Regions from separate parts of the Rhizobium sp. 05N49 genome, predicted to be linked through region 2. Evidence: riboswitches for the same ligand, from Rfam matches in the RefSeq annotation. Region 2 holds a riboswitch; each other region holds the start of a gene.
What was found. A riboswitch is a leader RNA that binds a small molecule or an ion and turns the genes downstream of it on or off. The one in region 2 is predicted to bind cobalamin.

Region 1: linked by a shared signal. The riboswitch ahead of bluB (5,6-dimethylbenzimidazole synthase) and the one ahead of AC1DF8_RS00970 (ABC transporter substrate-binding protein) in region 2 are both predicted to bind cobalamin.
Region 3: linked by a shared signal. The riboswitch ahead of metE (5-methyltetrahydropteroyltriglutamate--homocysteine S-methyltransferase) and the one ahead of AC1DF8_RS00970 (ABC transporter substrate-binding protein) in region 2 are both predicted to bind cobalamin.
Region 4: linked by a shared signal. The riboswitch ahead of cobU (bifunctional adenosylcobinamide kinase/adenosylcobinamide-phosphate guanylyltransferase) and the one ahead of AC1DF8_RS00970 (ABC transporter substrate-binding protein) in region 2 are both predicted to bind cobalamin.

The regions. Positions count from the first base shown of each region.
Region 1 covers NZ_JBFTME010000006.1:53,414-59,116, reverse strand. The annotation lists gene AC1DF8_RS13905 (MFS transporter) at 1-1,179, shown strand, start outside; gene bluB (5,6-dimethylbenzimidazole synthase) at 1,197-1,898, opposite strand; cobalamin riboswitch at 1,941-2,132, opposite strand; gene AC1DF8_RS13895 (DHA2 family efflux MFS transporter permease subunit) at 2,286-3,710, shown strand; gene AC1DF8_RS13890 (3-deoxy-7-phosphoheptulonate synthase) at 3,952-5,019, shown strand; gene AC1DF8_RS13885 (hypothetical protein) at 5,111-5,659, shown strand.
Region 2 covers NZ_JBFTME010000001.1:178,098-183,800, forward strand. The annotation lists gene AC1DF8_RS00950 (YidB family protein) at 1-134, opposite strand, end outside; gene AC1DF8_RS00955 (LysR family transcriptional regulator) at 310-1,209, shown strand; gene AC1DF8_RS00960 (NAD(P)-dependent alcohol dehydrogenase) at 1,216-2,274, opposite strand; gene AC1DF8_RS00965 (hypothetical protein) at 2,573-3,805, shown strand; cobalamin riboswitch at 3,864-4,112, shown strand; gene AC1DF8_RS00970 (ABC transporter substrate-binding protein) at 4,284-5,300, shown strand; gene AC1DF8_RS00975 (FecCD family ABC transporter permease) at 5,312-5,703, shown strand, end outside.
Region 3 covers NZ_JBFTME010000009.1:303,126-308,828, reverse strand. The annotation lists gene AC1DF8_RS20215 (TIGR03862 family flavoprotein) at 1-1,001, opposite strand, end outside; gene AC1DF8_RS20210 (MerR family transcriptional regulator) at 1,040-1,462, opposite strand; gene AC1DF8_RS20205 (heavy metal translocating P-type ATPase) at 1,534-3,837, shown strand; cobalamin riboswitch at 3,878-4,082, shown strand; gene metE (5-methyltetrahydropteroyltriglutamate--homocysteine S-methyltransferase) at 4,190-5,703, shown strand, end outside.
Region 4 covers NZ_JBFTME010000001.1:340,977-346,679, reverse strand. The annotation lists gene AC1DF8_RS01815 (chloride channel protein) at 1-1,383, opposite strand, end outside; cobalamin riboswitch at 1,591-1,981, shown strand; gene cobU (bifunctional adenosylcobinamide kinase/adenosylcobinamide-phosphate guanylyltransferase) at 2,310-2,819, shown strand; gene cobW (cobalamin biosynthesis protein CobW) at 2,824-3,870, shown strand; gene cobN (cobaltochelatase subunit CobN) at 3,882-5,703, shown strand, end outside.

The DNA.
Region 1 (5,703 bases), on a different contig from region 2:
TGCCAGGTAGCCGTGCTCTCCCACCAATTTCGCGAGGGCCGCGCCCGCAGCATCGCCTTCGGCTGGTGGGGCATCATTTTCGGCATCGGCCTGGGCTTCGGCCCGATCGTCGGCGTCGGCATCGTGGCGGTGGCCGGCTGGCAATGGGTATTCCTCATCCATGCCGTACTGGCGGCCGTGACAATCGCTCTCGCGCTGACGGGAATTCAGGAATCGCGTGATCCCGCGGCCGGACGGCTCGATATCGCCGGCATCGCCACCCTTTCGCTGGCGGTCTTCTGCCTTGCCTTCTTCATCACCCAGGGGCCGGCTCTCGGTTTTGCGAGCCCGGCTGCGCTTGGCATTATCGGACTTGGCGCCGCAAGCCTCGTCGCCTTCGTCGTTGCCGAAAAGCTGAACCCGCGACCGATGTTCGATGCCTCGGTGTTCCGCATCCGCACCTTCTCGGGCGCCATTGTCGGTTCGGCCGCCATGAATATCAGCTTCTGGCCTTTCATGATCTATTTGCCGATCTGGTATGAAGCCGGCCTCGGTTACGGCAGTGTGGCGGCCGGCATCGCCTTGCTGGCCTATACGCTGCCGACGCTCGTCGTGCCGCCGCTTGCCGAGCGGCTTATGCTGCGCTACCGGCCAGGTATCATCATTCCCGGCGGCCTTTTCACCATCGGACTCGGCTTCCTGCTGATGAAGTCAGGCAGCGCCGCCGCCGCGCCAAGCTGGCTGACGATGCTGCCCGGCGCGCTGCTTGCCGGCATCGGGCTTGGCTTCACCAATACCCCGGTCACCAACACGACAACCGGTGCGGTATCCAGCGACCGCGCCGGTATGGCCTCCGGCATCGACATGAGCGCCCGGATGATCTCGCTCGCAATCAACATCGCGGTCATGGGCTTCATCCTGTTCACTGGTGTGCTCTCCCATCTGAAGAGCGCCTTGCCGAACTCGATGGACGCAGGCGATCTGCGCCTGCTTGCCGAACGGATCTCCGCCGGCAGCATCGCCGCCCTGCCTGATATTCCCGCCGAGACGGTGCATGATGCGCTGGTCGCAGGCTTCGGCGGTGTCATGCTCTATGGAGCGATCGGCGTCTGGCTTCTCGCTGCTGCGAGCCTCCTCACCTTTGGCCATTGGAGGACACCAGCCTGCGCCAAGGATTGCAGCACCCAGCCGGCCGAGTGAAGCACACCCGTGCCGGCTCAAACCGGCGCGGCCTCGCCTTCCACCTGCCCCCAGCCGTCATGGAAGACCAGTTCTTCCAGCGCCACCCGCTGCCGCCAGCCTTTGACCGCCAGTTCCGGCTCCTCGTAGAGCCGGTCGACGAAGCCGGCGCAGAGCCAGGCGACGACTTCGATATGATTGGGAATGCCGAGTATCTCCTTGAGGTCGCCCTCGCGAAAGATGCTGACCCAGCCGATGCCGACGCCTTCGGCACGGGCCGCGAGCCACAGGTTCTGGATGGCGCAGACGGTGGAATAGCTGTCCATGCGTGGATTATGCGTGCGTCCCAGCACGACGCTGCCGCTGCGGGTCGGATCGCAGGTCACGCAGATGCCGAGCGGCGCCTGGACAATGCCTTCGAGCTTCAGCGAACGATATTTTTCCTGCCGCTCGCCGGTAAACATGCTGGCCGCTTCCTCATTCGCGCTGACAAACGCATCGCGCACGCGCGTCCTCACCTCGGCGCTTTTCACCAGGATGAAATTCCACGGTTGCATGAAGCCGACCGAAGGCGCGTGGTGCGCGGCGGTCAAAAGCCGCGTCACCAGATCGTCCGGCAAGGGATCGGGCAGGAACTGGCTGCGCACGTCGCGCCGCGTCATGATCGCGTGGTAGACGGCCTCGCGTTCGGCCGCAGAAAAGCTGGATGCCGGACAAACGGCATCATCAATGGGTCGCATCGTCAAATCCCCAACAACGCAACCGCCCGCCGTCCGCGCGGGTTGGGTCTATCTTGCCAGGCCGGTCTTCTGACTCGGCGTCCTCCGCCTCGCCGCTGCCTTCCCGGCCGCAAAGCCAGTGGCGTAGTTTGAACGGCGAGCGTCAGCCTTACAGCGTTGGGCACGTTCCGGTCTTCCACCGGATTCCCGATTCTCCCCCTGGTGACAGCGGGCACCTGACAGGGCGATCTATGGCGCGGAAAGGCCATGGCCGCAAGCCACATGCGACATTCATTTCGTGGACAGGTTGAAAATGCTGGCCTAGAACGAGACCCTGATCCGAGCGGCGCCATTGGTGCCGAATCCCTTCTCCTTGCATCCCGGTTGCCCGTGTCCCGCCTAACGCCGATGATCCTTGCGGTCGCCCTGTTCATGGAACAGATGGATTCGACCGTGATCGCCACCAGCCTGCCGGCTATTGCGGCCGATATCGGCACCTCGCCGATCGCGCTGAAGCTTGCGGTAACCAGCTACCTTGTGGCGCTTGCGATCTTCATTCCGATCAGCGGCTGGATGTCGGATCGCTTCGGCGCGCGCAACATTTTCCGTCTGGCAATAGCAGTCTTCATGGTCGGTTCGGTTGCCTGCGCCTTTTCGAATTCCATCGCCGCCTTCGTCATTTCCCGGCTCATCCAGGGCGCCGGCGGCTCGATGATGACGCCGGTCGGACGGCTGCTTCTGGTGCGCGGCACGCCACGTCACCAGCTGGTGAATGCCATGGCCTGGCTCACCATTCCGGCCCTGATCGGCCCGATCATGGGCCCGCCGATCGGCGGTTTCCTGACGACCTATTTGAGTTGGCACTGGATCTTCTGGATCAACGTTCCGATCGGCATCATCGGCATTGCGCTGGTCACCCGCTTCCTGCCGGCGATTGAGCCGCGCAGCCCGAAGCCGATGGATTTTCCGGGTTTCTTCCTGTCCGGGATCGGCTTTGCCGGTTTCGTCTTCGGAATATCCGTCATCAGCCTGCCGGCCGTTCCCGTCATCTACGGCTATGTCACCGTCGCGGTCGGCGTCCTCTCCGGTATCCTGTATTTCGTCCATGCCAGGCGCACGCCGCATCCGCTGCTTGATCCGAAAATGTTCCGCTACCCGATGTTCCGGGCGGCGATCCTCGGCGCCTCGAATTTCCGCATGGGGCTCGGCGCGCTGCCCTTCCTCATGCCGCTGATGCTGCAGCTCGGTTTCGGTCTGACACCGCTGCAGTCTGGCTCTGTCACCTTCGTCAGCGCACTCGGCTCCATGGGCTCGAAATTCGCTGCAACCCGCACCTATAACGCCTTCGGCTTCCGCAACGTCATCGCGCTGACCACCTTCCTTGCCGCGATCTGCCTCGGCGTGAACGGCTTCTTCACTGCTGAAACGCCGATCTATCTCATCATGGGCTCTCTTCTCGTCGGCGGACTGCTGCGCTCCATGGCCTTCTCGGGTGTCAACGCCATGGCCTTCGGCGATGTCGACGAGGCCGACAGCAGCCAGGCGACGGCCATCAATGCCGTGGCGCAGCGCATCTCCATGGCCATGGGTGTTGCAGTCGCAGGGACGATCCTGGAAGTGTCCGCCAACTTCCACGGCGGCCAACTCACGGTCACCGATTTCCATATCGCCTTCTTTATCGTGGCAGGGATTTCCGCGCTCGCCTGCATCACTTTCCTGCGCCTGCCCGCCAATGCCGGCGATGACATGACGACACGCCGCGGCAAGCATGGACATGCCGAAGCGGCTGCGCCGGAAGATGCCCAGAGAGAGGCAATGGCCGAAAGCCGATAAAACTTCACAGACCTGTCATTTTTCCTCACAGAATCCACGTGACAATTCCAATTCGCATGTCTACATAGGCGGCATGTCGATTTCGTCCGTTTACGCATCGCGATTTTATTCGTACCGCTGCTTCCAGCGGATGCGGGTCTGTGCGTAACCGAAACTAACGCGACGACACACCCGAACAGCCGCTAGTCAACCTGGCGGCTTTTTTGTTCCGCCACGGTATGACCAAACAGGAGAGCATACCGTGACTGACACTATTGATGATCTGCGCATCGTCGAGATCACCCCGCTGACCAAGCCTGCCGATATTATCAAGGAAATCCCGCGTGACCGAGCGGTGACCGAGACCGTGACCGGCACGCGCGACACCATCCACAATATCCTGACGGGCAAGGACGACCGCCAGCTGGTCATCATCGGTCCCTGCTCGATCCATGATCCGGCAGCCGCCCGCGAATATGCGTCCCGTCTCGTCGAACAGCGACGACGCCTCTCCGGCGATCTCGAAATCGTCATGCGCGTCTATTTCGAAAAGCCCCGCACCACCGTCGGCTGGAAGGGTTTGATGAACGACCCGCATCTCGACGGCAGCTACCGCATTGAGGAAGGCCTGCGCCTCGCCCGCCGCCTGCTGCTCGACATCAACGCCATGGGCCTGCCGGCCGGCTGCGAATTCCTCGATACGATCACGCCGCAGTACATCGCCGATCTCGTCAGCTACGGCGCCATCGGCGCGCGCACGACCGAAAGCCAGATCCACCGTCAGCTCGCCTCGGGTCTCTCCTGCCCGATCGGCTTCAAGAACGGCACGGACGGCAGCGCGCGCGTCGCGCTCGACGCGATCATGGCCGCTTCCCAGCCGCATCATTTCCCGGCGGTTACCAAGGATGGACAGGCAGCGATCGCCTCCACCCGCGGCAACGAGGACTGCCACATCATTCTGCGCGGCGGCAAGCGCCCGAACTATGAGGCAGCCGACGTGCAGGCCGTTATCGCCGAGGCAACCAAGCTCGGTGTCGACCCGCGCATGCTGATCGACGCCAGCCACGCCAACAGCGGCAAGGATCCGATGAACCAGCCGAAGGTCGTCCACGACGTCGCCGGCCAGATCGTCGCCGGCAACCACCACATCAAGGGCATGATGATCGAGAGCAACCTCGTCGCCGGCCGTCAGGATCTCGTTCCCGGCAAGCCGCTCGTCTACGGCCAGTCGATCACCGACGGCTGCATCGGCTGGGATATGTCGGTCGACGTGCTCGAGGATCTCGCCAAGGCCGTCCGCGATCGCCGCAAGGCCGCTGTTGCGGCTTGATAGGCAGCATCAAGCGCGGCGGGCAGACACCCGCCGCCTGTTTACAAAATGGCTTGTGGAGTCGGTGATATCAATGCAATCGTAACGCCTTATGATTGAATATTTTAAGGACAAAAACTTGATTGCCGCTCCTGCTCGCTTACTTTTTGCCTGCTGCATAGCGTTAACCTTAGGATTCAATGCCGAGCTCGCCAACGCTGACACAGCTGATAGCCCAAGTGTTTTTAAACTGGGTAGTTCACTAGATGAGGCCCGTCGCATCTCAAGCGAGCGGGGTTGGAAGGTGAGAGTGCTTTCACCCGACCTTCCCGGTCAATGGTATGTTGATGGGGCAGAGGTTAATCTTTTCGTCTGCGATAACAACAACAAGATTGCCAGCGTTTCAAAAACTCGAGATGGAGGCGTTGATGAGTTCGCCTCGATCGTGTCCTATTCATTTACATCCAAGTATGGTCAACCGAAGACGACAGTCGTGGCGTTTCCGCTCGGACAAACCACTGTCTCAAGTATCGATTCAACATTCGCCCCTTCCGAAGGCGAGTCTGTTCGGGTGCAACTCCAAAGTATCGGAGGGCACTCAAGAATTACTGTGCACCGCGCCTCTGAAACACCGTGCCCAGCGGAAAACGGACCCCGCTAATCAGTTATCTCCCACCACCCCATCATCAAATGGCGGTGAGCCCT
Region 2 (5,703 bases):
GAGTTGAGCTGGGAAACAATGCCCTGCAGGCCGCCGGCATTGTCGAATATTCTGGTTGCAACCGCGACGTAATCGACTTGCCTGCCGGCAAGCACATCAGAGAGAACGCCGCCTAAGCCATCGAAAATACTCATGGTTACTCCTCCGACCATCAGTAGATTCTACATTAGCACGAAGTCAAATTAGTGTCATTGCGGATTTGCAGGACCAAGGGTCGCACCGGCGCCGATCTTGCAAGCACCCGCGCCCCTGCCCTAAATATGTGAGGCAGCCGCCGCATTCCCTTTCACTCCTGAAGGCAGATCAGCAATGAAGCGTCACGATTTCGATGATCTCGCCGCCTTCCTCATCGTTGCCGAGGAGCGCAGTTTCACCAGGGCCGCCGCCCGCCTCGGCATCTCCTCCTCGGGTCTCAGCCACATGATGCGCCAGCTGGAGGAGCGGCTCGGCATGCGCCTTCTCGCCCGCACCACCCGCAGCGTGGCCACGACAGAGGCTGGCGAGCGCCTGCTTCTCACGCTCCAGCCGGCTTTCGCCGAGATCAATCGCGGCCTGCAGGAACTCGGCAACCTCAGGGAAAAGCCCTCCGGCACCGTGCGCATCACCGCGGGCAAACATGCCGCGACATCGCTCGTCATGCCGATCCTGCCGGCGTTTCACCGCACCTACCCGGATATCCGCGTGGAGCTCATCATCGGCGATCGGTTCGAGGATATCGTCGCCTCGCGCTTCGATGCCGGCATTCGCTTCGGCGAACGCATCGACAAGGATATGGTGGGCCTGCGCATTGGGCCGGATATCCGCGCGGCGATCGTCGGCTCGCCGGAATATTTCGCCCGCCACCCCATACCGAAAACCCCGCGCGACCTCGCCGACCACGATTGCGTGACCTATTACATGACCTCTGTCGGAGGCGCCTATGCCTGGGAATTCACCGAGGACGGCCGCGATATCGAAGTGAAGGTCTCGGGCAGCTTCATGGTCAACGATTCGGACATGATGGTCGAAGCGGCGCTGTCAGGCTCCGGCCTCGTCTATGTCTTCGAGGATTTTACCGCCGAGCATATCAGAAGCGGCCGGCTGATCCGCGTGCTGGAAGACTATTGCCCGCCATTCACCGGCTATTCCATCTATTATCCGAGCCGGCGACAGATGCCGCCGGCCCTTTCTGTCTTCGTGGAAGCGCTGCGCGCCATCCCGAAACGGTGAGCGACGTCAGGCCGCCTGCGCCGCCGGCATCGTTGCCATGTCGATGACGAAGCGGTAGCGCACATCGCCGCGCTCCATCCGCTCGAAGGCCTTGGCGATATCCCCCATGGCGATCATCTCGCATTCCGGCAGGATGTTCTTGCGGCCGCAGAAATCCAGCATTTCCTGCGTCTGCCTGATCCCGCCGCTCGGTGTGCCGGCAATGCGCCGGCGCCCCCTGATCAGCGACAGGTTGCTGAATTTCGGCGTATCGACCAGCGAGCCGGCAATGACCAGCGTGCCGTCGGAATCGAGCGTGTCGAGATAGGGGCCGAGATCATGCTCGTAAGGCACGGTATCGATGATCACGTCGAAGGCGAAGGCCGCAGCCTCCATCGCCTTGGCATCAGTCGACAGCAGCACCTTGTCGGCACTGAGTTCGCGTGCCGTCGCGATCTTGCCCGCCGAGCGCGTCAGAACCGTCACCTCAGCCCCCAGCGCCGAAGCGAACTTGACGGCGAGATGCCCGAGCCCGCCGAGCCCGATCACGCCCACCCGGCTGCCAGGGCCGACATTCCACGTACGCAGCGGCGAGTAGGTGGTAATCCCGGCGCAGAGCAGCGGCCCGACCCGCGAAAGGTCCAGCCCGTCGGGCACGCTGAGAACGAATTCCTCGCGCACGACGATATGATCTGAATAGCCGCCATAGGTCGTCTCGCCGGTCACTCGGTCCTGGCCGTTATAGGTGACGGTGACGCCCTTGTAGCACATCTGCTCTTCGTTGCGCCGGCAGTTGGGGCACTCCATGCAGCTGTCGACGATCGTGCCGACGGCAACATTGTCGCCCGCCTTGAAGCGTGAAACGGCGCTCCCCACGGCAGACACCCGCCCGACAATCTCATGGCCCGGCACGACCGGATAGGCCGAAAAGCCCCAGTCGTTGCGGGCCATATGCAGGTCCGTATGGCAGACCCCGCAATAGAGAATATCGATCGCCACGTCCTCGGGACGCAGGTCCCGGCGGTCGAAAGAGAAAGGTTGCAACGGCGTATTCGCATCGGTTGCGGCAAATGCTGATGTTCTCAATGGCTTATCCCTTGCAAGGCTGTTGAATGCTGACGGGCACCAGAAGCTGTGCCGGATGGGATATAGCGTCGATAAATTATCCGGATTAGACGAGGAATGCGGGAAAGGCTTGTGAGATAGGCTCAGCAATCGCTTATCGATGGCCTGCGTCATACACCGCTATCCGGTCATGATGAAAAGCCAGACATCGAACGGCCGGCGCCCCCAATTTCTCAAAAATCCGACAGCCGCGACTGGACAAGGCAAATGTAACTTTATAACAACAGCGATGTAATGTTATTACATTAAAGGAGATTTCATGTCCCGGCGCCTTTTCGCTATCTTCGCAGTCGCCACTACGCTCACATCCGCCACCTTGCCATCGACTTCCCGCGCCGAGGAGGAACAGCAGGAGAGCTGGCGGCTTTTCGTGGCTGATCACAGCCTGCCGGTCGTCCACGCCATAGATCTTGCGAGCGGGAGACAGATCGGTCGCTTCGATCTCAAGGGTTATGCCGCCCTGTCGTTGAGCGACACCGGGCGCACGGTCTTTGCCGTCCAGGGTGAAGAGAATATCGTTCACGTCATCGATACCGGCATTGCCCTTTCCGATCATGGAGAGCATCGCGATCTCGAGGTGGCGCCACCCAAGCTGATCGGCACGACGATAAAGGGCGAGAAGCCGGGCCATGTGGTGACGCATGGCGATGACGTGGCGATTTTCTACGACCGCACCGACCGCTTCGATCTCTTGAAGGAGAGCAGCCTGCTGCAGGAAAAGCCGGAGCCGAAAGCTGTCAACACCATCGCCGCCCATCACGGCGTCGCGGTGCCGATGGGCAATCACCTGCTGGTCTCCGTGCCGAACATGCAGGCGCCGGTCAAGGAGGGCGAACTGCCGCCACGCCTGGGCCTGCGGGTGCTCGACCGGGATGGCCGGCAGATCGGCGATGTCGCGCCCTGCACCGGCCTGCATGGCGAGGCAACCTCCGCCCGCCTCGTCGCCTTCGGTTGCGAGGAAGGCGTGCTCATCGCCCGCCCCAGCGGCGCGGAAGGCCCGAGCGTGGAAATGCTCGCCTATGGCGCATCGCTGCCGCGGGGCAAGGTCTCGACGCTGCTCGGCGGCCGCTCGATGCAGTTCTTCCTCGGCAATTACGGAGAGGACAAGCTGGCGCTGATCGATCCTGATAATACGGACGCACCTTATCGCATCATCGACCTTCCAACGCGGCGCGTCGATTTTGTGCTCGATCCGGCAAAGTTTCAGAATGCCTACATCCTCACCGAAGACGGCAGGCTGCATCTGCTCGATACAGTCGAGGGCGAGATCGTCAGATCGGAAACCGTAACAGAGCCCTACAGCAAGGATGGTCATTGGCGCGATCCGCGTCCGCGGCTGGCCGTGGCCGGCGATGATATCGCCATCAGCGATCCCCGTCACAGCTTGATTCGCCTCGTCAGCACGCAGACGCTGAAGGAGGTGCGTACGATCCCCGTCGAGGGCCAGCCCTTCGCGCTTGTCGCCGCCGGCGGCTCGGGCGCCAGTCACTAAGGCGGCTTCGGACCCGACACACTTCGCATTCCGGCGCTTGACGTCGCCCATGGCGGCGTCATAGATCGAGGCGACGGTTCCCCGAAGAGAACTCCGAGGGGAATAATAGGGAACACGGTGAGGACGACCCAAGAGGGACCGAGACCGTGGCTGCCCCCGCAACTGTAAGCGGATTGTCGATCTCGGGGTTGATCGCTTCAGCGATCACGCCCTCGGCCTCAGGGCCGTGCCACTGCGATTTCGCGGGAAGGCAGATGACCGGCACATATTCGCGAGCCAGGAGACCTGCCGTCGATCACGATCCAATCAAGCCGGGCGGGGATGCCCGGACAAGGAGCAGACATGATTGACAAGATCCCTCCCCACCTGCCGCCATCCATCCGTCTCGATTGGACGATCCGCCGCTAGCCTCCCGCTCGCTGACCATCGTTCGCGCGCCGGCATCCGCTAGCCCTTTTCCTTTGATCGAGAGTTTTCCATGCGACAGCTTCTGAAGAGCTTTTCCCTCGCGCTCGGGCTGGCCGGCTTTGCTGCGCCCGCACTTGCCGCCACCCAATATCCCATCACCCTCACCAATTGCGGCCAGCAGGTCACCTTCGAAAGGGCGCCGGCCAAGATCGTCTCGATCGGCCAGGGCATGACCGAAGTGCTGTTCTCGCTCGGCCTTGCCGACAAGATCGCCGGCACGGCCGTTTGGGTCGGCCCGGTCCTGCCGCAATATGCCGATGTTAACAGCAGGATCAAACGGCTGGCCGATAACGACCCGAGCTTCGAATCCGTCGTCGGCGCGGAGCCTGATCTGGTGGCTGCCGAATTCGAATGGCATGTCGGCACGCAAGGCTCCGTCGGCAAGCGCGAGCAGTTTGGGGATCTCGGCATCAACACCTATGTCGCGCCGGCCGATTGCGTCGCCAAGATCAATACCGACGGCGGCGATGGCGTGCGCAAGGAACTGTTCACGATGGACCTGATCTATCAGGAAATCGCCGAACTCTCCGAGATCTTCGACGTGAAAGACCGCGGCGATGCTGTCATCGCCGACCTGAAGAAGCGGGAGGCCGCGGCCGTTGCCTCTGTTGCCGGTGCTGCGGCAAAGAACCTGCCGGTCGTCTTCTGGTTCTCCAGCAAGGAAGTGAAAGGCGATGCCTTCATCGCCGGTAAAAACAGCGCACCAGCCTATATCCTGAAGACGCTCGGGGCGAAGAACGTCGTCACGACGGAAGAGGAATGGCCCCTCGTCGGCTGGGAAACGATTGCGCAGGCCAATCCCGCCGTCATCGTCATCGCCACCATGGACCGCCGCCGCTATGCCGCCGATGATCCCAAGGTGAAGGTGGATTTCCTGGAAAACGATCCGGTTACGAAAGAGCTCGATGCCGTCAGGAACAAGCGCTTCATCATGATGGACGCGCAGTCGATGAACCCGACGATCAGAACCATCGACGGCATCGAGACGCTGGCAAAGGGCATCCAGTCCTTCGGTCTGGCCCAGTGAGCCAGGCTGCCTTGCCACAGAGGATATGGTGGGCGCTTGCCACGCTCACCATCGCCGCCCTCCTCCTGCTCGGTATCATGATCAGTCTCGCCGTATCGATCGGCGAGATATCGATCCCGCTCGCCACCACGGCAGAAGCGGTCTCCAACCGCCTCTTCGGCACAGCATTCGAGCTCAGCCGCATCCATCAGGGCATCGTCTGGGATTACCGCCTCAGCCGCGCGCTGGTGGCGGCCAGTGCCGGCGCATCGCTGGCACTCTGCGGCACGGTGCTGCAGGCGCTGCTGCGCAATCCGCTTGCCGAACCCTATGTGCTCGGCATTTCGGCCGGCGCCTCCACCGGGGCCGTCTGCGTCATGATCCTTGGCTTCGGCTATGGCGTGCTCAGCCTCTCCGCCGGCGC
Region 3 (5,703 bases), on a different contig from region 2:
GGGCGCAGCAATGGGATAGCCAGCGACTTGATGGCGGCAGCGAGTTTGTGCGGATCGTTGCGATCGGTCTCCGGCATCAGTTCACGCAGAAGTGCCGCCTTCACACCATCGAGGCCGGCACCTTTGCGCAGGCGATTGGAAAAGCTCATCTTGGCATCCTGCCGGGTCAGATCGCGAGACAGGCGATCTGCGGTGCGGCCCGGGGCAAGGTCGATTATCAGGTTTGCCTTCCCATGTGACAGCAGGTCATCACGCAAATCGGCCGAATGCGCATAGATGAGGCTGCCTTCGATGCCGTGCTTGCTGATGACGAATTCGCCCGGAAATGTCCCGGCGCGTGATGTTGCCGTCACGGATTTCAGCGGCTCTCCGGCGAAGCGATCGCGGAAGATCTCGCTCCAGGCGACATCGAAGCCGCAATTGGCCGGTTGAAACGGTGCGATCGCCACCCCGCGCTCGGCGAGCAATGACACCCAGCCGGCATCGGAGCCGAGGCGCGGATAGCTGGCGCCGCCGAGTGCGAGCAGGGTTGCATCGCAGGATATGGTCTTGTGGCCGTCAGGCGCTTCGAAATTATGGCCGTCTTCTGCGAACCCGATCCAACGATGGCGGGTGAAGAAGCTGACGCCGCGGGCTTCCAGCCGGGCGAGCCAGGCGCGCAGCAGCGGCGAGGCCTTCATCACGTTGGGGAAGACGCGGCCGGACGAGCCTACGAAGGTCTCGGTGCCGAGGCCCGCTGCCCAGGCGCGGATATCGGCTGGGGTGAAGGCGTCGAGGGCTGCGCGCAGGCGGGGATTGGCGTTGCCGAAGCGGGTGGCGAAGCGCTCGTAGTCTTCGGAATGGGTGATGTTGAGTCCGGATTTGCCAGCGAGCAGGAACTTGCGCGCAAAAGTCGGCATCGCATCATAGACGGAAACGGCATGGCCGCTTGCCGACAGCACTTCGGCTGCCGAAAGGCCGGAGGGGCCGCCGCCGATGATCGCGATTTTCTTCTGTTTCATTGCGCCTTCTTGGCGTGGGCACTCGGCGAGCGCAAGTCTCAGTGATGTGGATGCACGCACTTGCCGTGATCGGCCAGCACCTCGATGACCCGGCATTGATCGACGCGGCCATGGCCACAGCCTTCGACCATCTGCTCCAGCTCGGCCTTCAGGGCATTGAGGCTGCGGATGCGCTGTTCAACCTCTATGAGACGAGCTTTTGCGATGGCATCGGCCGAAGCGCAGGACTGGTGGGGATCATCCTGAAGCTGCAGCAGGGTGCGGATTGCCTCGATCTCGAAGCCAAGTTCGCGGGCGTGGCGGATGAAGGCAAGACGGTTGAGGTCGGAAGGTTCGTAGGAACGTTGGTTGCCTTCGCTACGACTTGGCGCAGATAGCAGACCGATACCCTCATAATAGCGGATCGTCGGCACTTTGACGCCGCTTTGGCGGGCGGCTTCACCGATGGTGATCTTTTTCATGATTTTCCTCTTGCACCTCTAGTCGCTAGAGGATGTAGGAACGATACTGCCTACAAGCAAGGATCGAAATCATGAGCGAAGCAGCACAGGCACGGTACCGGGTTGGCGGCATGGATTGCGCCGCCTGCGCAACAAAGATCGATACGGCCGTCAGGCGTGTGCCCGGCGTCGAAGACGTCTCCGTATCGGTGACGGCGGGCACGATGACAGTGCGCCACGATGGCAGCAGCGATCTCAAAGCGATCGAAAAAAAGGTTACCGGCCTCGGCTATTCGGTTGCTCCGCTCACGGGCAAGGCTCCTGTCCGGGAAAGCAAGACCGATCATGATCATGCGGATCACGACCACGATCATGACCACGGGTATGATCATGATCACCATGGTCATGAGCATGATGATCACGACCACGAAGGTCACGACCACGATCATGCTGGTCATGATCACGCCGATCACGGGCATTCGCATGGCGCCGAGGAAGTCGAGGGGTTGCACGGCCATGATCATGGGCCGATGACCGGTCCCTGGTGGCAGAGCAAGAAGGGCCGATTGACGATCCTTTCGGGACTTGCACTCGTCGTTGCCTATGTCGTGGGCCATCTGGTGCCTTCGGTTGCTCCGTATGCTTTCATCATCGCCATGCTGGTGGGGCTGATGCCGATCGCGCGTCGCGCGGTCATGGCCGCACTTTCCGGCACGCCCTTTTCCATCGAAATGCTGATGACGATTGCCGCTGTTGGCGCGGTCATCATCAATGCCGGTGAAGAGGCAGCGACGGTCGTGTTCCTGTTCCTCGTCGGCGAATTGCTGGAAGGGGTTGCCGCCGGCAAGGCGCGCGCCAGCATCCAGTCGCTGACGACGCTGGTGCCGAAGAACGCACTGCTCGAGGCGGCTGGCGAAGTGAAGGAAGTGCCGGCCGAGACGCTTGCGGTCGGTTCCATCATTCTCGTGCGGCCGGGAGACCGGATTTCCGCCGACGGCACCATTCTTTCCGGTGAAAGCGCGATCGACGAGGCGCCGGTGACGGGCGAAAGCACGCCGGTGCGCAAGGGCGCAGGCGAAACGGTGTTTGCCGGCACGGTGAATGGCGACGCTGCATTGCGCGTCCGTGTCACGGCCGCTGCCGAGGACAATACGATTGCCCGCGTCGTCAAGCTTGTAGAGGAGGCCCAGGAATCGAAGGCACCGACGGAACGCTTCATCGATCGTTTCTCCCGCTACTATACGCCTGGTGTGGTCGTCGTGGCGGCCCTGGTCGCCGTTCTGCCGCCGCTGCTGATGGGCGGAGCATGGGGCGAATGGATCTACAAGGGACTCGCGATCCTTTTGATCGGCTGCCCCTGCGCGCTGGTCATTTCCACGCCGGCAGCGATTGCCGCCTCGCTTTCGGCGGGTGCGCGCCGCGGTCTGCTGATGAAGGGCGGAGCGGTTCTGGAATCGCTCGGCAAGGTGACGGCTGTTGCCTTCGATAAAACCGGTACGCTGACCGAAGGCAAGCCGCAGGTCACGGATATCATCGCCTATGGGCGCTCGGAGGCTGAGGTGCTTTCCCGTGCTGCCGTCCTCGAGCAGGGCTCCAGCCATCCGCTGGCGCTGGCGATCCTCAACCGTGCCAAGGCCGATGCCGTGCCCGTGCCGCCGGCCTTCGAAGTGGAAGCGCTGCCCGGCAAGGGCATGACCGGCAAGGTTGGGGGCGAGACGCTCGATCTTCTGTCGCCGCCGGCCACGCGCGAGCGCGGGGCGCTGAATGCCGAACAGGATGAGCGGGTCGCGGCACTGAATGGTGCGGGCAAGAGCGTCTCGGTACTGCTCATCAATGGTGTCGCCGCCGGTCTCATCGCCATGCGCGACGAACCACGCGACGACGCCAAGAGCGGGCTTGCGACGCTGAAGGCAGCAGGCGTGCGCGCCATCATGTTGACCGGCGACAACAAGCGCACGGCAGCAGCCGTTGCCGGTGACCTCGGCATCGACTGGCGCGGCGAGCTGCTGCCGCAGGACAAGCAGCGCATTGTTGGCGAATTGAAGAAGGAAGGATTGTTCGTTGCCAAGGTCGGTGACGGCATCAATGATGCGCCTGCACTTGCCGCAGCCGATGTCGGCATCGCCATGGGCGGCGGCACCGACGTCGCGCTGGAAACGGCGGATGCGGCGGTACTGCATGGGCGTGTCGGCGACGTTGCCCGCATGATCGACCTTTCGAAGCGGACGATGCGGAATATCTTCCAGAACATCACCATCGCGCTCGGGCTGAAGGCCGTGTTCCTGGTCACCACCATCGTCGGTATTACCGGCCTGTGGCCAGCGATCCTCGCGGATACAGGCGCGACCGTGCTGGTGACGATGAATGCACTTCGCCTTCTTCGCATAAAGATATAAAGATTTCTTTATGTCATCTTGACGATCGGATGCGACAGGTGCATGCTTGTCGCATCGTGGTTCTCTGGATTTGACGATCCTGAGCTAAGAGGGAATTCGGTGAGGCTAACGCCAAGACCGAAGCTGCCCCCGCAACTGTAAGCGGATAGACACCGTCCTTCGACGTCACTGGGAAGACGCCTGGGAAGACTGGACGGTGTTGAGGACCCGCAAGCCAGGAGACCTGCCGCGATAGATAACGTCCACGGGCGGGGTGTCCCGGTGTGCCGCTTTGCGCGAGACGGCACGTCTGTAGCCACACCTCGTCGATGCGTTGCGCCTGAGCCTTGCCCATAACCTTCGGGGTAAGGAAATGACCATCAAGACTGCAAATCTCGGCTTTCCCAGGATCGGAAAGCATCGCGAACTCAAATTCGCACTTGAAAGCTATTGGGCCGACAAGTCCGATGCCGGCGTGCTTCTCGATGTCGGCAAGCGGCTGCGGGCGCAAAACTGGACCCTGCAGAAAGAGAAGGGGATCGATATCATCCCCTCCAACGATTTCTCGTTCTATGACCATGTGCTCGACACGACTGTCATGGTCGGCGCCATACCTTCGGCCTATGGCTGGAAGGGCGGGCCTGTTGCGCTCGATACCTATTTCGCCATGGCACGCGGCTCGACCGGCGAAGAGGCGCATGCCGATTGCGGCCATCAGCATCACCACGGTCATGGCGTGCCAGCGCTGGAAATGACCAAGTGGTTCGACACAAACTACCACTACATGGTGCCGGAACTCGGTCCCGATCAATCCTTCGCGCTGACCGTAAACAGGCCGCTCGATGCCTTCATCGAGGCGAAGACGCTTGGAATCCACACACGGCCAGTCATCCTCGGCCCTGTCACCTTCCTGAAACTCGCCAAGGGAACCGAGGAAGGTTTTGCACCGATCAGCCTGCTTGAACGCCTGTTGCCTGTTTATGCGAGGGTGCTTGCGGAACTGAGCGCTGCCGGTGCCGACTGGGTGCAGATCGACGAACCGTGCCTGGTGCTGGATCTCTCAGGAGAAGAGCAGGCAGCATTGAAGCATGCCTATCGTGCGCTGCACGAGCTGGTACCGAACCTGAAGATCATGCTCGCCACCTATTTCGGCAATATAGGCGATAACCTGCCGACGGCGCTCGCATTGCCGGTTTCCGGCCTGCATGTCGATCTCGTTCGTGCTCCGCAGCAGATCGATGCCCTTCTCAAGGCGTCCCCCGATTTGACGCTGTCGCTCGGCATCATCGACGGACGCAATATCTGGAGGGCGGACCTTGCCGCGATCCTGAAAAAGATCGAGCCACTGGTTCAGCGCTTCGGTGCGGATGGACTGCAGATCGCGCCGTCCTGCTCGCTGCTGCATGTGCCGATCGACCTGGATCTGGAAACCGGACTGGATGAGGAACTGACGTCGTGGCTCGCTTTCGCCACCCAGAAACTCGATGAACTCTCTGCCCTCGGCAGCTCCGGCGGGGCTTATCAAGGAATTGCTGCAGCCTCTCAGGCCGTTGCCTCTCGAGCGGCTTCTCCACGTGTGCATGATCTCAAAGTCAGGCAGCGGGTCGCGGCAATCGATGAGACGATGATGACGCGGAGCAGCGGTTTTGCCGAGCGGACCAGCTTGCAGGCGCGCAAGCTTCGCCTGCCGCTCTTCCCGACAACGACGATCGGCTCCTTCCCGCAGACATCCAATGTGCGCAAGTCCCGCTCGGCCTTCGCAAAGGGTACGATCAGCGAGGCGGACTACGATGCGTTCCTGAAAAAGGAGACCGAAGCGGCGATCCGCTGGCAGGAGGAAATCGGCCTCGACGTGCTCGTCCACGGGGAATTCGAGCGTAACGACAT
Region 4 (5,703 bases), 160 kb from region 2:
GACGGTGAGATTGCGGATCCAGCCGACATCATGGGCGCTGCGGATGCTTTCGCCGCGCAAGTGAAAGCGCCATGTGGCGAAGGAGTAGCCGAAGGTCGTGCGCACGACGAGCGAGGAGGTGATGACGGCTGCGAGCACCAGTGCGGTGATTGGAAAGTCGCCGGTGATCTCCAGCGCCAGGAAGGTCATGGTCAGCGGCCCGCCGATGACGGCGACGGCGAGCGAGCTCATACCGACCACGGCATAGATCACGGGCGTCAGCGTCGCATCGGCGAAATAGGGGGCGGAATAGGCAAAGAGCTTGCCGAGCAGCGCGCCCATGAAAAGCGAGGCGAAGAACAGGCCGCCCCTGAAGCCGGAGCCGATGGAGACGGCGGATGCCACCGACTTCAGAAGGAAAAGACCGATCAGCGCGGGGATCGTGATCTCGTGGGAGAGGTTCAGATGCAGCGCGCCGTGGCCGGCGGCCAGCACCTGTGGCGATACCAGCGCCAGCAGGCCGACGACGATGCCGCCGAGCGCCGGGCGGAAAGGCAGTGCGATGGCGCTCTTGCGCGCCAATTCCTCTACGAAGGAGACGCCCTGCATGATGAGGATGCCGACGCCGGCGCAGAAGGCGCCGAGCGCGATGGCCGGCACGTAGTCTGCCGGCTGTACAGCGCCGAAACTGCCGACATCGATGATGAAATCGCTGCCGGCAAGAAGGCGCGCAACAAGAGTTGCGACAAGCGCCGAGACGACGACAGGTGTCAGCGACATAATGGTGTAGGTGCCGATGATCAGCTCGAAGGCGTAGAAGGCGCCGGTCAGCGGCGCATTGAAGGCGGCGGCGATGGCGCCGGCTGCGCCGCAGCCGACGAGCACACGCAGGTCCGCGCGGCGCAGCTGCAGCTTCAGGCCGAATTTCGAGGCGATGCCGGCCGCAAGCTGCGTATAACCGGCTTCCAGGCCGACGGATGCGCCGAAGCCATTGGAAACGAGATTCTGGATCGCGACAAGGATGCTGTCCGTCAGCGACAGGCGACCGCCATGCAGCGCATTGGCCTCGATCGGGTCGACCATCGGCTTCTTGCGCCATTTGGCGAGAATGAAGAGCAAGAGCCCGAGAAGCATGCCGCCGGCTACCGGGGCCGACATCAGCAAAAACTTGCTGTCGATCTGCGAGGCGCTGAGCCTCGTCGTGCCGTCTATGCCGAAGATCAGGCTGTGCATCTCTTCCGAGACATAGCTCATGGCTGAGACCGCAAGCCCCGATACGATGCCGACAAGCGCGCCGGCAAAGACCATGCCCATTTCGCTGTGGCGAATAAGCGCGCGCAGGCGCCCCGGATCGAAGGCGGTGCCTAGAGGGCCGAGGCGGCGAATGTGCATTCGGGAGAGCATCATGGGGAAATTAGGCGGCAAGAATAGGGGTCAAGGGCGGAGCCGGCATCCGCATGAGCGGCAATTGCGGCAAAAAACCGACCGGGCCGTAAAGTTTTTGTGACGTAAGCCTTTGATTAAAGACGATAATATCGGTAGTGTAAGTCGAGATGAACATGAGCGGGGCGTTGCGCGGCAATTGACATGGGAGTTGCACGCGCCTAACCATGAATCCACATAATGGATGGTTCCGGATCGGCAAACGCCTTCCGGATTAAAAGGGAATGTGACGGGGCGGACCCAAGCCGGGCGCCTTCATCACAGCCGACCCCGCGACTGTAGAGCAGTCAGGGTCTTCCATCCGGCATTTGGATTGCGGCGCCGACGGTCTTGCATTCTGCAAGCGGGCAAGGCGGACAAGTGCCGGAAAAGCCACTGGAAATGCATCGTGATCAGCCGGGGCAGGACGCCTCTAATTCTACGAATCGTCCGCCTTTTCACGAGATGCAGCCGGGAAGGCGAGGTAGATCCGCTGGCACGATAAGGGGCGACCGAGCGGTCGCCCCTGTCGCGGCCGATAACTGCGAGCCAGGAGACCTGCTATCCGTGCCGGGCATAATGCCCAATTTGGGCGCTTTGCCCGCTGCCAGCACGGAGGTTGTCTTGGCTGAAGGATGTTATTCAGCGCTGCCTCTGGTGGTGCGATATGGGCGCGGTGTTCCGCCGCCCCTCTGTGATGAGCTTCTGGCGCAGGCCGTTTTCTCTTCCCTGATTCCTGTGCTTGTCACAGGAAACCAGCCACGGCGCGTCTGCGCCGTGAATGAATCAATGTTATCGCGGAATGAGTCTCTCCTGCCCAAGGACTTGGGCAGGCTGGATTCCTGTGACAAGCACAGGAATGAGGGGTGTGGCGAAGGCCGCGCCCATCCTCAACGGACGGTGCTGTCATGACCACCACCTTCATCCTCGGCGGCGCTCGCTCCGGCAAATCCCGCTTCGCCGAAAATCTTATTGCCACGAGCGGTATCGAGCGCCATTACATCGCCACCGGCCGCGCCTGGGACGACGAGATGCAGGCGCGCATCGACCAGCACAGGGCCGATCGCGGCCCCTCCTGGACGACGCATGAGGAACCGCTCGATCTCACCGAGCGCCTGACCGCCATCGACGCGGAGGGCAGGGCCATCCTCGTCGATTGTCTGACGCTGTGGCTCACCAATCTGATGATGGAGGGGCGCGATATCGCCGCCCAGTCTGCCACCCTTGCTGGCTTTCTGCCTCATGCTAAGGCGCGGCTCGTCATCGTTTCCAATGAAGTCGGCCTCGGCATCGTGCCCGAGAACCGCATGGCGCGGGAATTTCGCGACTATGCAGGCCGGCTGCACCAGATGATCGCGGCTTCGGCCGCGGATGTTTATTTTATCGCAGCGGGTCTGCCGCTGAAAATGAAGGGTTAGTTCCATGCAGCAGAAAATCCCCGCAACCGTCATCACCGGCTTTCTCGGCGCCGGCAAGACGACGATGATCCGCAACCTGCTCACCAATGCCGGCGGCAAGAAGATCGCGCTGATCATCAACGAGTTCGGCGATCTCGGCGTCGATGGCGACGTGCTGAAGGGCTGCGGTGCGGAAAACTGCACCGAGGACGACATCATCGAGCTCACCAATGGCTGCATCTGCTGCACCGTTGCCGACGATTTCATTCCGACCATGACCAAGCTTCTGGAGCGCGAGCAGCGCCCTGACCATATCGTCATCGAAACCTCGGGCCTTGCCCTGCCGCAGCCGCTTGTCGCCGCCTTCAACTGGCCAGACATCCGCAGCGAAGTCACCGTCGATGGCGTCATCACCGTGGTCGATAGTGCGGCCGTTGCTGCCGGTCGTTTTGCCGATGACCACGATGCCGTCGATGCGCGCCGTGTCGAGGATGAATCGCTGGATCATGAAAGCCCGATCGAGGAACTGTTCGAGGATCAGCTGACCTGCGCCGACCTGATCGTGCTCAACAAGACCGATCTGATCGACGCGGACGGGCTTGGCCGCGTGAAGAGCGAAGTTGCCTCGCGCATTGCCCGCAAGCCTGTCATGATCGAAGCGAAGAACGGCGAGGTGCCGGCAAGCGTGCTGCTCGGCCTCGGCATCGGCACGGAAGACGATATCGTCAACCGCAAGTCCCATCACGAGCTGGAGCATGAGGATGGCGAGCCGCACGACCATGACGAATTCGACAGTTTCGTCGTCGAACTCGGGGCTGTCTCGGATACGGCAGGTTTCGTCGAGAAGCTGAAGGGCATCATCGCCGAGCATGACGTGCTGCGCCTGAAGGGCTTCATCGATGTCTCCGGCAAGCCGATGCGCCTGCAGCTACAGGCCGTGGGTGCCCGCATCGACCAGTATTTCGACCGTGCCTGGGCGCCGGGTGAGGCCCGCAATACGCGTCTCGTCGTCATCGGTCTGCACGAGATGGATCAGGACGCAGTGCGCAAGGCGATCGAAGCGCTCGTCTGAGGACATAACGAATGCATCTGCTTCTCGCTCAACAGGGGACGATCAGCGACGGGGACGAGGCGATCGACCTCGGCCAGTCGCCGGGCGATATCCTGTTCCTGTCCGCTGCCGATACCGAGCTTGCGGCGATTGCCGCGGCCCATAGCGGCGGAGAAGGAGGCTATTCGCTGAGGCTTGCGAGCCTGATGAGCCTGAAGCACCCGATGTCGGTCGATGCCTATGTGGAGCGGACGGCGCGGCATGCGAAGCTGATCATCGTGCGGGCGCTCGGCGGGGCGAGCTATTTCCACTATGCGCTGGAGGCGCTGCATGCGGTCGCGGCGCGCAGCGGTGCGCTGATTGCGGTGCTGCCGGGGGATTCCAAGCCGGATGCCGGGCTGACGCCGTTTTCCAATGTGGTTCTGGAGGATCTGAATGCGCTCTGGGCCTATCTGATCGAGGGTGGCGATGCCAATGCGCGGGGCTTTCTGGCCTATGCGGCGGCGATGCTCTCGGGAGAGGAGAAGCCGGCGCCGGCTGTGCCGTTGATGAAGGCCGGGATCTGGTGGCCGGGGCGGGGACTTGTTGGGGTCGAGGAGTGGCGGAAGCTCACCGGTTCTGTCTTCTCCCCAGCGGGGAGAAGATGCCCGGCAGGGCAGATGAGAGGGGCGAGCGACGGAGAGAGCGAGCAACAGGAGCACGATTTCGAGGTTTGTGGGGTGGCCCCCTCATCCGACCCTTCGGGCCACCGACCGGGGTCGAGCCACGGGTCTCGACCTGTCCTCCGGACCCCCGCTGGGGAGAAGGGACAGGCAGCACCCGTCGTTGCCATCGCCTTCTACCGCGCACTCGTGCACAGCGGCGAAACCCGCCCTGTCGAGGCACTGATCGAAACCCTGCAGGCGCAGGGTCTTCGCCCATTGCCGGTCTTTGCCTACAGCCTCAAGGACCCGGTTTCCAAGGGCATCCTCGAAGCCATCTTCGCCGATCTCCAACCCGACGTGGTCATCAACACGACAGGCTTTGCCGTCTCCGCACCCGGCGCCGATCGCGAGCCGACGGTGCTGGAGGCCAACGACGCGATCGTGCTGCAGGCGATCTTTTCCGCCTCGTCGCGGGAGGCCTGGGCCGCCTCATCGCAAGGCTTGTCGGCCCGCGATCTCGGCATGAACGTCGCGCTGCCGGAGGTGGATGGCCGCGTGCTTTCGCGCGCCGTCTCCTTCAAGGCTGCCGCTCGCTACGATGCCGCGGTCGAGGCCAATATCGTTTCCAGCGAGCCGGATGCCGGACGTATGGCCTATGTCGCGGCCCTTGCCGCTAACTGGGCGCGGCTGCGGCAGCGGCCGGTTTCGGAGCGGCGTGTCGCGCTGGTCATGGCGAACTATCCGAACCGGGACGGACGGCTCGGCAATGGCGTCGGGCTCGATACGCCCGCCGGGACGATCGAGGTGATGCGGGCGATGGCGAAGGCCGGTTATCCGCTCGCCGATATTCCTGATGATGGCGATGCGCTCATGCGGCATCTGATGGCCGGGCCGACCAATTCCGGTTTCGACGGCAAGGTTGTGCGCGAGCGGCTTTCCTTGAGTCGATACAAGGATTTCTTCGCCTCTCTTCCCAATCAGATTCAGGATGAAGTCAACGCGCGATGGGGCGATCCGGAGGCCGATCCCTATATGCGCGAGGGTGCTTTTGCGCTCCCCTTTGCGCGTTTCGGCGGGCTGCTCGTCGGCATCCAGCCTGCACGCGGCTACAATATCGATCCGAAGGAAAGCTATCACTCGCCCGATCTCGTGCCGCCGCACGGCTATCTCGCCTTCTATGCCTTCTTGCGCGAAGAGTTCGGCGCCGATG